3 regions of the Xanthomonas hortorum pv. pelargonii genome follow, and region 2 is predicted to be linked to each of the others. Evidence: predicted binding sites of a transcription regulator. Region 2 holds the regulator's gene; each other region holds the start of a gene.

Region 1 (4,172 bases), 1.7 Mb from region 2:
TGCGCGTGGGCACATCGATGACCACGCGCTCGATCATGGTCACGTCCTTGTCGCCGGCCAGCGGGTATTTCCACGCCTGCAGTTCCGGATGCCCGAGCTTGGTGCTGACCAGATACATGTCGCCGGTCTTGCGCTGGTCCTGCTGGAAGGTGGCGATCTTGCGCGAGTCCGGCGACCAGGCAACGATGGCGTTGTCGCTGTGCTGCCAGCCGGCGTTGTCGGTGGCGTAGCCGAAATTCTCCACGCCATCGCGGGTGAGCTGGGTTTCCTGGCCGCTGGCCAGATCGCGTACCCACAGGTTCCAGTTGCGGATGAAGGCTTCGCTGCGCTTGTCCGGCGACGGCACGCCCGGCTCTGCCTTGTCCTTCGCATAGAGCTTGCTGCAGCGCGCACGCGTGTCGCAGACCACGGCGGTATCGCGGACGTTGAGGCGGTAGCGGCCATCGGCGGTGCGCTTGACCACCGGTGCGAACGTGTCGGCCTTGAGCGGTTTGTCGCCGGTCTTCAGCAGCGTATTGAGCGAGCCGACCAGCGCGGACTGCTTGAACAGCGGCGCGGTCTTGCCGGTGGCGGTATCCAGCTGCAGCAGCCGGTTGCCGGTGGCATCGTGATCGACATAGACCACATGGGTGGCGTCCAGCCAGTCGATGCGCGTGGCTTGGTGATCGACCAACGGTTGCGCCAGATAGCTGGTGAGGCGCTCGGCGCGGGCGTAGTCGGCCTCGGTCACGCTGGGGACCTGTGCGCTGGCCAGCGCAGGCAGCGCGGCGATCGCCAGGGCGGTGAGCAGGTGGCGCATCGGCAACGGTGTGAGCATGTGGACCTCGTCGGAAGGGGCGCGCGTCGATGCGGTCGACGCAGCCCCCTGATGCTACCTGGGCCGGCGGTGCGTGTGCCTCTGCCATAGGTCGTGCCATGGCCGTAGACCAAGCCGTTGCGACAGGCGCAACGCGCGCCGACATGCAGGGCGTGCCGCGCGCGAGGGCGTGTGGCTACTTGCCCATGCAGCGTTTCCAACGCTCGTTCACCCGCTGCGCGAACCAGGCGGTGGTGAGCGTGCGGGTGATCTTCGGGCTTTCCAGGGTGATACCCGGCAATACGGCGCGCGGCAACGGTTTGCCGGCGCTGCGCTCGGCCAGCGCGAACACCTGGCGATACAGATCGGTGTCCTCGAAATCGGCCGTATCGCCGGCTTCCAGCGCACGGCGGAGTTGCCGGTCGCTCATCGCCAGCTGGCTGCCCAGGGCGCGTGCGGCGCGTTCGGTGCCGCCCGGTGCCTCCAGGCTGGCGCCGGGTGTGAGCAGGTCGCCGTCCAGCGCGAGCGCGATGCCGCTGGCCTTGCTCAGCGCGGCCTGGAAGGCGGCATTGCGGCTGGCGTACCAACCGGCGTTGAAGTCGGCGAAGCGATACAGCAGTGCATCGTAATTGGCCGGATACCCGAGCAGATGTCTGGTGCCGAACCACAGCCCGCCGCGACGGCTGAAGACTTCATGGCGCATCGAGTCGCCCGGTGGATACGGGTAGCGCTCGGCATGCTGCTCGGCAAACGCGATGCTCACCTGCATCGGCCCGGCGGTGTGCACCGGATTGAGCCCGTCGAACAGGCGCGCGCCCAACGGCACGCTGCCGGTGAAATCCTCGAAGATCTTGCTCAATTCCTGCTCGGTGCGCGCGCTCGCAATGCGCGTGGCATAGCTGTGGCCATCGGGGGAGTCGATGCGCAGGGCGGCGTCGACCATGAAGCCGGGAATGTGGTGCGCACTGGCGCGGCGGTCGATCTCCGCGCGCGAAATCTTGCCCAGGTTGGGAACGACAGGGTTGGCCTGATAGGTCGACTCCTGCTCGGTCACCGCCAGCACCGCGCAGATGTGCTCGGGGCTGGTGTCCAGCGCCTGCGAGGACAGCGCCACGTACACATCGTTGGCCCAGCCGGCGCGATCGGTGAGGGTGGCCGGCAGGCGCCGGGCGATATCGGCCTTGACCGCATCCGGAGAGCGCTGCGGCGCACGCGGGGCCTGGGTGGCGCAGGCCGCCAGCAAGGCGACGGCAAGCAACGTGAGCAGGCGGGGCAAGCAGGATGTCACGGCGTCTCCAGATCTCGGGCGGCGGCTGCCGTGCGGCAGTTTACGTCGCTGCCGGACAGGTGCCAGCACACACCGGCATACACCGGCACACGCAGGATGCCGGCAGCTCGCTGCGTCGTTCGCTCCGATTCAAGCCAGGTGCGATCAGGCCGATAACGAGCTCGATCAGGAACGTCGCGATCACGGTGTCTGGCATGCCTGCCGGTCATCATTGCAGAGGTTGCTGCATCGATGTCGCGTTCAAGCAGATGCCGACCTCGCCCAATTCCACCGCTGTCCACCCATGGGAGTGCCTGAAATGCCGCAGCAACCAGCAAGCCCGGTTCGGGTCGGAGGTGACGCCGTGGTCACGGTCCCGGCGCGTTGTGCCTTATCGCCGTCATGAGTCGCCGATGAGCCTCCTTGCGGCACGCTGGCAACGGGTCTTGGCGGGGATCGCATTGCTGCTGAGCAGCGCGGTGGTGTGGGCGCAGCCGCAGCCGTGGAAGGCGATCGAATCGGCCGCAATCGACGACCCCAAGGCCGCGTTGCAGACCGCCCAGACCTTTTTGCAGCAGGCGCGCAGCAATGGCGACGCCGACGCGCAATTCTGGGCCTTGCTGGCGCAGGCGCGCATCCTGATCTCGCTGGAAGACAACGATCATCGCCAGCTGGTGCTCAGCCAGGCGCGTACCGTGTTGGAGCAATTGCATGGCAACGCCGCGCAGGCGCAGCTGTGGCTGGATACCGTGCAGGCACTGAGCGATGTGCGCGAGAATCCCAACCGCGGCATGGTGACGCGGCTGGAAGACCTGCGTCAGCGGGCGCAGGCACTGGGTCGCAACGATCTGCTGTGCGAAGTGGAAGCGGTCGACATGTGGAGCATGCTGGCCTCCAGCAGCAGCGATGAGGCATGGAAGGCGGCGCAGGCCAGCTACCAGTGTGCGGTACGCGAGCACACCTTGAGCCTGGAGCTGGACGCGTTGACCCAGCTGGGGTCGCTGGCCAGCCGTGTCGGCGGGCGCATGGCAGAAGACAGCGAAGCCGAAGATTATCTGCAGCATGCCTTGACGCGCCTGCACGGCCAGCCGGCACGCTTCCAGCGCAGCCTGATCGAATACGAATACGAATACGAATACGAGTACGAGTACGAGTACGGCACGTCGCTGGCCGCGCAGCAACCCGAGGCCGCCTTGCTGCACTTCAAGCGCGCGCTGGCGCTCAGCCGCGAGCTCGGCGATCAGGCCGGCGTGGCCGCAGCACTGACCAGCGCCAGCGAAGCCCTGAGCGAAACCGGCGATGCGAATGCGGCACTGGCAATGGCGCGCGAGGCACTGCCGCTGATGCAGAAACAGGGCAACTTTGGCCGTATCGCCGCGTGTCATGCGGTGTTGCTGCAGGCATTGACGGTGTTGAAGGCAGACAGCCTGGGGGCCGAGATCGTCGCGGCCAGGGCGGCGGACGACCCTAACCTGACCTTGAGCCGGCGTGCGCAACTGCTCGATGCCATTGCCCAGGCGCTGGCAGCGGAAGGCCGCCATGACGAGGCATACCAGGAACTGCAACGCGCCAACACGCTGCGCGCGCAAAGCCTGGACCGCCAACGCGACACCGTGATGCTGCGCTTGCAGGCGCGCTACGAAGATGCCCGCCGTGGCGCCGAAACCGCCGAGCTACGCCGCCGCAGCGAGACCGCGCAACTGGCCTTGCAGGCGCGCGAAGCCGGCCAACGCACGCTATGGATCGCGCTATGTGCGGCCTGCCTGCTGTTGCTGGGCGCCTTGGTGGTGCTGGCCTTCGGTGCGCGCCATCGCCGTCAGCTGTCGCGTCTGGCGATGCGCGACGAACTCACCGGCCTGCCCAATCGCCGCGCCATTCGTTCCGAGGCGCAACAGCAGATCGAGCAAGCGTTGCGCTCGCAGATCTCATGCATGCTGGCGTTGATCGATCTGGATCACTTCAAGCTGATCAACGATGTACACGGCCACGCCACCGGCGATGCGGTGCTCAAGGCGCTTGCCAGCGCCTCGAAGCTGGCCTTGCGCACGCAGGATCGCCTGGGCCGGCTGGGCGGCGAAGAATTCCTGCTGGTATTGCCGGGCTGCAACG
Region 2 (4,172 bases):
CGGTGCCGCAGAACGACGAAGAACTCAAGCAGCTGCGCGGTGAGCTGGCGCTGATGCGTCAGATGATCGAGCGCGAAATGAACCGTCTCACCGACGAGCGCCTGCGTGGCTCCCCGGTGCGTGCGCAGGCCCTGGAGCTGATGGACGACTACGGCTTCGATGCCGGTCTGATCCGCGATGTGGCCCTGCAGATCCCGGCCGATACCGAATTGCACCGCGGCCGCGGGCTGATGCTGGGCCTGCTGTCCAAGCGTCTGCCGGTGGCTCCGATCGACCCGCTGGAACGCGGCGGCGTGATCGCCCTGGTCGGCCCGACCGGTGCCGGCAAGACCACCACCATCGCCAAGCTCGCCCAGCGCTTCGCCGCCCAGCACGCCCCGCGCGACGTGGCCCTGGTCACCACCGACACCCAGCGCGTCGGCGGCCGCGAGCAGCTGCACAGCTACGGCCGTCAGCTCGGCATCGCGGTGCACGAGGCCGACAGCGCCGAGAGCCTGCTGGAACTGCTCGAGCGCCTGCGCGACTACAAGCTGGTGTTGATCGACACCGCTGGCATGGGCCAGCGCGACCGCGCCCTGGCCGCACAGCTGAACTGGCTGCGCGCCGCGCACCAGGTCACCTCGCTGCTGGTGCTGCCGGCCAACGCCCATTTTTCCGACCTCGACGAGGTCGTACGCCGCTTCGCCCACGCCAAACCCCAAGGCGTGGTGCTGACCAAACTCGACGAGACCGGCCGCTTCGGCAGCGCCTTGTCGGTGGTGGTCGACCACCAAATGCCCATCACCTGGGTGACTGACGGACAGCGGGTCCCCGACGACCTGCACCGCGCCAATGCCGCCAGTCTCGTTCTTCGCCTTGAAGATTTGCGGCGCGCTGCCGATAAGCCCTGTACTCCGGAGCACAACCATGCAGTCGCGTGAATACGCCAAGCTGACCAACGCCTTCCCCCTGACGGCGACCCGTCCCGAGCCCCTGGGCCCGGTGCGCACCATTGCCGTGACCGGTGGCAAGGGCGGCGTGGGTAAAACCAACATCTCCGCCAACCTGGCCGTGGCCCTTGCCGAGATGGGCAAGCGCACCCTGCTGCTGGACGCCGACCTTGGCCTGGCCAACCTGGACGTGGTCTTGGGACTCTCGCCCAAGTACACCCTGGCCGACCTGATCGCCGGCCGCTGCACGCTGGACGAAGTGATCATCGAAGGCCCCGGTGGCGTGTTGGTGGTCCCGGCCGCCTCCGGTCGCCGCCACATGGCCGAAATGGCTCCGGCCCAGCACATCGGCCTGGTCAACGTGTTCTCCGAACTGGAACGCGACCTGGACGTGATGGTCATCGACACCGCCGCCGGCATTACCGACAGCGTGCTGACCTTCTGCCAGGCCGCCCAGGACACCGTGGTGGTGGTCTGCGACGAACCGGCCTCGATCACCGACGCCTACGCGCTGATCAAGGTGCTCTCGCGCGAACGCGGCGTGGACCGTTTGCAGATCATCGCCAACATGGTGCGCGACCCCAACGAAGGCCGCCTGCTGTACGACAAGCTGTCGCGGGTCTGCGAAAAATTCCTCGGCGACGTGTCGCTGAACTACCTCGGCCACGTGCCCCAGGACGACTGGTTGCGTTTGTCGGTACAGCGCCAGCAACCGGTCATCAAGGCCTACCCCGCCAGCCCCTCGGCGCTGGCCATCGCAGAAATCGCGCGGCGTACCTCGCGCTGGCAGGCCCCCACCGTGCCACGCGGCAACGTCGAGTTCTTTGTCGAACGCATCATCCAACGGGGGGTCGCCGCATGAGCACCGCTACCGCAACCGCAACGACGGCCACCGCGCAGTACCGTGCAGTGCAACGCAACAACGCCAACGACATCGTCACCCAACACGCCGATCTGGTGCGCCGCATCGCCCACCATCTGGCCGCGCGCCTGCCGGCGAGCGTGGAAGTGGACGACCTGATCCAGGCCGGCATGATCGGCCTGATCGAAGCCTCGCGCAGTTACGACTCCGAGCAGGGCGCCTCGTTCGAAACCTATGCCTCGATCCGTATCCGCGGCTCGATGATCGACGAGATTCGCAGAGGCGACTGGGTGCCGCGTTCAGTCCACCGCCGTGCCCGCGACGCTGCCGCCGCCGTGCGCAAGATCGAACAGAACACCGGCCGCGCCGCCGCCGCCACCGAAGTGGCTGCCGCGATGGAAATGCCGTTGCCCGATTACCTGCGTCTGATGGAAGACGCCGCCCGCGGCCAGGTGCTGAGCCTGGAGTCGCGGATCGAAGATCACGGCGAGCTGGACACCACCGCCAAGGGTGGCCCCAACCCGCAGCAGATGATGGAGCGTGGCGAGTTCGGCCGCGAGCTGGGCAAGGCCATCGGCCAGTTGCCCGAGCGCGAGCAGCTGGTGCTGTCGCTGTACTACGAACAGGAATTGAACCTGAAGGAAATCGGCGCCGTGCTCGGTGTCAGCGAATCGCGCGTCTGCCAGATCCACGGCCAGGCCGTGGTGCGTCTGCGCGGCCGCCTCAAGGTCTTCGAACTGGCCGATGCCGGTGTCGAAATTGACGAATGATTTTTTCGCGTATTTTTTAGTGTTAGGAGCTTGATGTGAACAAGAACATGCGGATTTTGATCGTGGACGACTTCTCGACGATGCGACGTATCGTCAAGAATCTGTTGGGCGATCTTGGCTTCACCAATACCGCAGAGGCCGAAGACGGCAACAGCGCACTGGCTGCATTGCGGGCCGGCCCGTTCGATTTCGTGGTCACCGACTGGAACATGCCCGGCATGACCGGCATCGACCTGCTGCGCAACATCCGCGCCGACGCCAAGCTCAAGCACCTGCCGGTGATGATGGTGACCGCCGAAGCAAAGCGCGAGCAGATCATCGAAGCCGCCCAGTGCGGCGTGAATGGCTACATCATCAAGCCGTTCACCGCGCAGACGCTGGAAGAAAAGCTGGGCAAGGTGTTCGAACGTCTGGCGGCGACCGCCTGATGAACGCCACCGTGGAAACCAATGCCGAACGCGCTGCCTTGATCGACCGCCTGCAAGGCGCGCTCGATGCACTGGAAAGCGGTGACGAAGCCGCCTGGAAGCGCGAGGTCGACCACCTCGCCGCCTTGCGCACCCGTCCGATGATGCAGGGCCTGAGCCGGCTCGCACGCGAACTCGGTCAGGCGCTGGGCGAACTGCCCACCGTGCCCGAAGAAGCCGGCGAACTGGACGATGCGTGTTCGCGCCTGGACCACGTGGTGGAAATGACCGAAAAGGCCAGCCATCGCACGCTGGATCTGGTCGAAGAATGCCGTGAGCTGGCCAACCAGCTGCGCGACGGTGGTCTGAATCAGGACCAGGGCGCGCTGATGGACAAGATGCGCCACAACCTGACCGAACTGTCGCTGGCGCAAAGCTACCAGGACCTGAGCGGGCAGATCATCCGGCGCGTGGCCGGCATCGTGCGGCGCGTGCACGAAGGCTTCGGCGCACTCGGCCTGCCGCCAAAGAGCACCGAGCCGAAGAAAGACGACGGCGGTCTTGCCGGTCCTGCAGTCAAGGGCCTGGACCGTCACGCGGTGTCGCAGGACGACGCCGATGACCTGCTGTCCGGATTGGGGTTGTAACCATGAGTGCTGTTCCAGACGATATTGCTGCCGATTTCATCGTCGAGGCCCAGGAAATCCTGGATCGCCTCGGCGAACAGCTGGTCGCGCTGGAACAGGCACCGGACGAAGCCGACCAGCTCAACGCGGTGTTCCGCGGTTTCCACACGCTCAAGGGCGGCGCCGGCTTTCTGGCGATCAAGCCCATGGTGGAGCTGTGCCACGCCGCTGAAGAAACCCTCGGCATGGCGCGCTCCGGCCAGGCGGTGTTGCAGGCGCATCACTTCGATGCCGCGCAGCAGTCGCTGGATTATCTGCAGGCGATGCTCGATGCGATGGGCTCGGGCGAAACCGTGCCGCATGCGCCGGCCTCGCTGATCGCGCAGTTCGATGCCAAGAGCGGCCCGCCGGCGGTCAAGGCCGCGCCCAAGGCCGCATTGGCTGCGGTGGCCACACCTGCCCATGACGACGGCCACGTACCGGCGCCCGGCGCCAAGGCCGCGCCCAAAGCCGCCGCCAAGGGTGCCGAAGCCGAACAGACCGTGCGCGTGGACACCAAGCGCCTGGACGCCATCGTC
Region 3 (4,172 bases), 1.1 Mb from region 2:
GAAGCAAAAAAAACCCGGCATTGCCGGGTCTTTGAATGCGGTCGAGGCTTAGAATTCCTGCCAGTTGCTCCCGTCACTGGAAGCAGTGGTAGCCAGTTTTTTCGGTGCAGACGCTTTGCGGGTAGCGGCTTTGACCGGTGCTGCTGTTCGGCCGCTGACCAGGCTGAGCTTTGATGATGCGGTTGGTGCCGAACGCGCGCTGTGCGTGCTCGTCTGCGCAATCTTGAACACCGCAACCGCTTCGGTGAGCTGGCCGGCCTGTTCTTCCATCGAACGCGCCGCCGCAGTGGCTTCTTCCACCAGTGCCGCATTTTGCTGGGTGGTCTCATCCATTTGCGTGACCGTGATGTTGACCTGCTCGATGCCGACCGACTGTTCCTGCGAGGCTGCAGAGATCTCACCCATGATGTCGGTCACGCGCTGCACGCTGGCCACAAGCTCGGCCATGGTGTTGCCGGCGGTGTGCACCAGGGTGGAGCCCTCGGTAACGCGCTGTACCGAGTCGTCGATCAAGCCCTTGATCTCCTTCGCAGCTGCGGTTGAGCGCTGAGCGAGCGTGCGCACTTCCGAGGCAACCACGGCAAAGCCACGGCCCTGTTCGCCGGCGCGCGCGGCTTCCACGGCCGCGTTCAACGCCAGGATGTTGGTCTGGAACGAGATGCCGTCGATGACGCTGATGATGTCGGCGATCTTCCTGGACGAGGCTTCGATCCCGGCCATGGTGCCCACGACCTTGCTCACGATCTCGCCGCCTTGCGAGGCCACGCTTGCCGCACCGATCGCCAGCTGATTGGCCTGGCGTGCATGCTCGGCGTTCTGGCGAACGGTGGAGGTGAGCTCTTCCATCGAGGCGGCGGTTTCTTCCAGGTTGGCCGCCTGCTGCTCGGTGCGGTGCGACAGATCCTGATTGCCCGCGGCGATTTCGCTTGCAGCCGAGTTGATGGAGATTGCCGAGTGCTGAATGCGTCCGACGATTTCCGCCAGCTGCGCGGCGGTGGTATTGGCGTCGTCGCGCATATGCGCGAACACGCCCTTGAACTCGCCGCTCATGCGCGCCGTGAGGTCGCCCGCTGCGATGGATTGCAGCAATGCAGACAGCGATTGCAGGTTGCCGTCTGCGGTGGCCATCAGATGATTGAGGCTGGTGACCATGGTGCGGAAATCATGCTGGAAGCGCTCGGTGTCGCCACGCACGCTGAAGTCCCCGGCTGCCGCTGCCGAAGCCAGGCGGCTGATTTCCTGATTGATCGCTTGCAGATTCTGTTTGACCTGATTCATCGTCTCGGTGACCACCGCCTTCTCGCCCGGCAGCCGATCCATCTCATCGGACAGATCGCCGATGGCGTAGCGCCCGATGATCTGTGTCAGGCGCATCGTCATGGCGATATGCGAACTGGCCAGGGCGTTGGCATCGCGCACCATGTGACCGAACTCGCCAGGAAATGCGTTTTCGTCCATGCGGTAGCTGATCTCGCCAGCATCGTGCCGGCGTGCCATTTCCAGCTGCGCGGCGATGACGCCTTGCAGGCGATCGCGGATGCGATAGACCGCACTGGCCAACTGCACGGTTTCGTCCTTGCCGGTGATCTTGATATCGACGTCCAGCACGCCGCGCGACAACTGCTCGACGGCGGCAACCGCCCGCTGGATCGAGCGTGAAATCGCGTTACCCAGTAACACTGCAATGCTCACGCCGGCCAACGCGATCAACCCCAGCGCGATCGCCGACAAGGTGATCGCGCGCGTGTTGGTGGCCTGTTGCTGCTGATAGCGCAGCTTGGCAGAGGCGGCCAGTTCGTCACGCAAGGTGGCAAGCCCGGCAAAGGTGGCGTTGGCGTTGTCCTTGACCTGGGTGCGATTGACTTCCGCGCCGCCGGCGATATCGCCTGCTTCGATCAACTCGATCTGGCGCTGCATCCCCGCTTGCATCAGCGCATAGCTTGCCGTGATCTTTTGCAGCTGGGCGGTGTGCTCGGCTTCCTGGCTCAGCAACTGTTTGAGTTCCACGATGCTGGCCGCGACTTGCGTGAAGCGCGTTTGGTTTTCCTGCTTCCATTGTGCGATCAGCTCGGGCGTGCCGATGGCGATCATGCGCAGGATGTTGATATCCACCCGGGTCAGCTGACCGTCGATGCTGCTGGCAAGCGCAGAGCCGGTGAAATCGCGATTGTAGAGCGTGCCGACATTATTCTTGGAGGTGTGCAGGCTGTTCAGCAGGAACAGACACAGCAGGATGCTCGGAATCAGCGTTCCCAACAATGCCAATATAAATTTGCTCTTGATCGTGGATAGCATGCTGGGACCTGGGGAAGAAGCGGAGGAGTAGGGAGGAGCCGGCGAGTGACTGGCCTGCCTGAGCAACCTCAGGCGTTGTCGCCAACGTCGGCCGGCTTGCCTGGTTCGCTAGCGCTTGCCGAGGTGTCTCAATCCGTTATCGGCAGATTTCACAAAATCTTGACTCGATGACGAGCTCAGTAATTCGTTCCGTCAGGCCGGGCATCGGTTTTGGTGGCGGCAAGTTCGCAGCTGAGGTCTTTCATCGAGTCGAAAGCCGTCTCGGCTGCGAGTGAAAGCGATCTTGCCAACGCACTGTCGGCAGCGCTCGGTGATGAAAAGCATCGCTTCAGAGGTTCGCTCAAAACCTCCGCCATACGGTTCAGTAATGTCTTGGCGAATCTTGCGCGCAGCCGGTACAAACCCGTGCATTGCGGATAGCCTGTGCATCTTGAAAGGGATCGCGTGCGGAAATGACGGAGCAGTTGACCGAGCAATGGATGACGGCAGTGACCGATGCGCTGAGCGAATTGCAGGCATCAAGAGTCGCGCAAGGGGCGATGCTGGAAGCAATGCTTGCTTCGCATCCCGAACCGGCCTTGCTCAGACTGTGCTGGGATCGCCTGGCGGCATCGCTGATTGCCACAGTGGCGCAACGCAAAGCGTCGTCGACAGTGGAAAAACCCATTGAGTCACACACGTTGGAGCAACTCGCCTTCTGGAACGAGCGGCTCACCCGGTGCTTCCCGCCTGCTTAGGCGGCGGCTACTGCAAGTCGGCCCTGATCGAGGCAATGCGCATCGAAGCGCACGTGCCCATCGCTGGAGACCTCGCACATCGCCATCCACTGCCTGGCGTGATCATGCGCGGCGATGCGGTCGGCGAACGCATCGCCCGGCACACGGTATCGCTGCAAGGTAATGCCGCCAGATTTGCTGAGCAGCAGTTCAGCCGAAAACTGCCCTTCGCCGGGCGTGACATGCGCGGTGAGCTGATAGTCGCCCACGTGCCGAATCGATGACATTCCCAATCGTGATCCTCCTTGACCTTGGTTAATTAGCGCTTTTGGCGTCCATGGCTGCGGGCCGACGCCGATGGTCCATCAGCCTGCAGGCCGCCGATTGTGCCAGAAAACACCTTGCATCGCTGTCGGGAACCACGAGCGGGGTTGTAAGGAGATTCCTCCACTACAACAACGGCACCCGCTTGGCGAAGCGCTGCGCACCGACCAGTGCCCAGGCGTGGTCGCTGATCTTGTTGGTCGCGATCACGCAACAGCCGCTGTCGAGACAGTCGTTCCAGTTGTCTTCGCTATTGGCTAGATACGCACGGATGATGACCTCGGGTCTGCCGACGCAGGCCTTGAATGTCTTCATCCATTGATCGCGATCAGAATGGAAGATGTGGAAGTTGAAAAAGACCCGGTGAGGATCCGAGGGATTCTCGTCGGCATCAGTGTCTTTGTCGGCGAAGCATAGCCGCGATTTCGGCACGGTCTCCGCATAGGTCTGCTTGTCCTGTTTGTTGCCGGTCACGCAGACAAGAAACGTGTTCTTCAAGTCTTCAATGAAGGGCCAGCCATTCCTTTCGGCGCCAAGTGCCAGCGTCTCTTGTGACCCCATCAGTTCGCCAGGTGTATAGATGCGCGGCAGCCTGTCCTTGAGATACGCATCCAGTTGATCAGGGAAGTCTTTGGTCGCAGTGTGTTTGAGGTCCAGGTGCAAGGTGATCACGTCGTGGCCGTCATTTTCTTTCGACCACACCGCCAGGTCGCTCAAAAAGCCGGAGAGCTGACGGTAGTGCTTATCGTAGGAACCCTTGTGGCCAACCGACCAATCCAGACCATCGTCGGATTGGGCGATATCCAGTTCCAACCCGCCACAACCGCAGTCGTAGTG

The links. The regulator FliA, encoded in region 2, starts transcription of late flagellar genes. The targets are predictions, from matches to a motif close to TAAAGTTTNNCNNNCNNNGGCCGATAA.
Region 1: the regulator FliA is predicted to act here: its motif matches at 2,214-2,240, upstream of NDY25_RS14380 (GGDEF domain-containing protein).
Region 3: the regulator FliA is predicted to act here: its motif matches at 2,432-2,458, upstream of NDY25_RS16660 (methyl-accepting chemotaxis protein).

Annotation. Positions count from the first base shown of each region.
Region 1 is NZ_CP098604.1:3,279,986-3,284,157, forward strand. Features, by position in the region: gene NDY25_RS14370 (S9 family peptidase) at 1-817, opposite strand, end outside; gene NDY25_RS14375 (DUF1615 domain-containing protein) at 993-2,084, opposite strand; gene NDY25_RS14380 (GGDEF domain-containing protein) at 2,477-4,172, shown strand, end outside.
Region 2 is NZ_CP098604.1:5,003,828-5,007,999, reverse strand. Features, by position in the region: gene flhF (flagellar biosynthesis GTPase FlhF) at 1-920, shown strand, start outside; gene NDY25_RS21350 (MinD/ParA family protein) at 907-1,791, shown strand; gene NDY25_RS21345 (RNA polymerase sigma factor FliA) at 1,788-2,561, shown strand; gene cheY (chemotaxis response regulator CheY) at 2,597-2,989, shown strand; gene NDY25_RS21335 (protein phosphatase CheZ) at 2,989-3,615, shown strand; gene NDY25_RS21330 (chemotaxis protein CheA) at 3,618-4,172, shown strand, end outside.
Region 3 is NZ_CP098604.1:3,859,280-3,863,451, forward strand. Features, by position in the region: gene NDY25_RS16660 (methyl-accepting chemotaxis protein) at 49-2,295, opposite strand; gene NDY25_RS16665 (hypothetical protein) at 2,748-3,032, shown strand; gene NDY25_RS16670 (hypothetical protein) at 3,029-3,298, opposite strand; gene NDY25_RS16675 (PI-PLC domain-containing protein) at 3,462-4,172, opposite strand, start outside.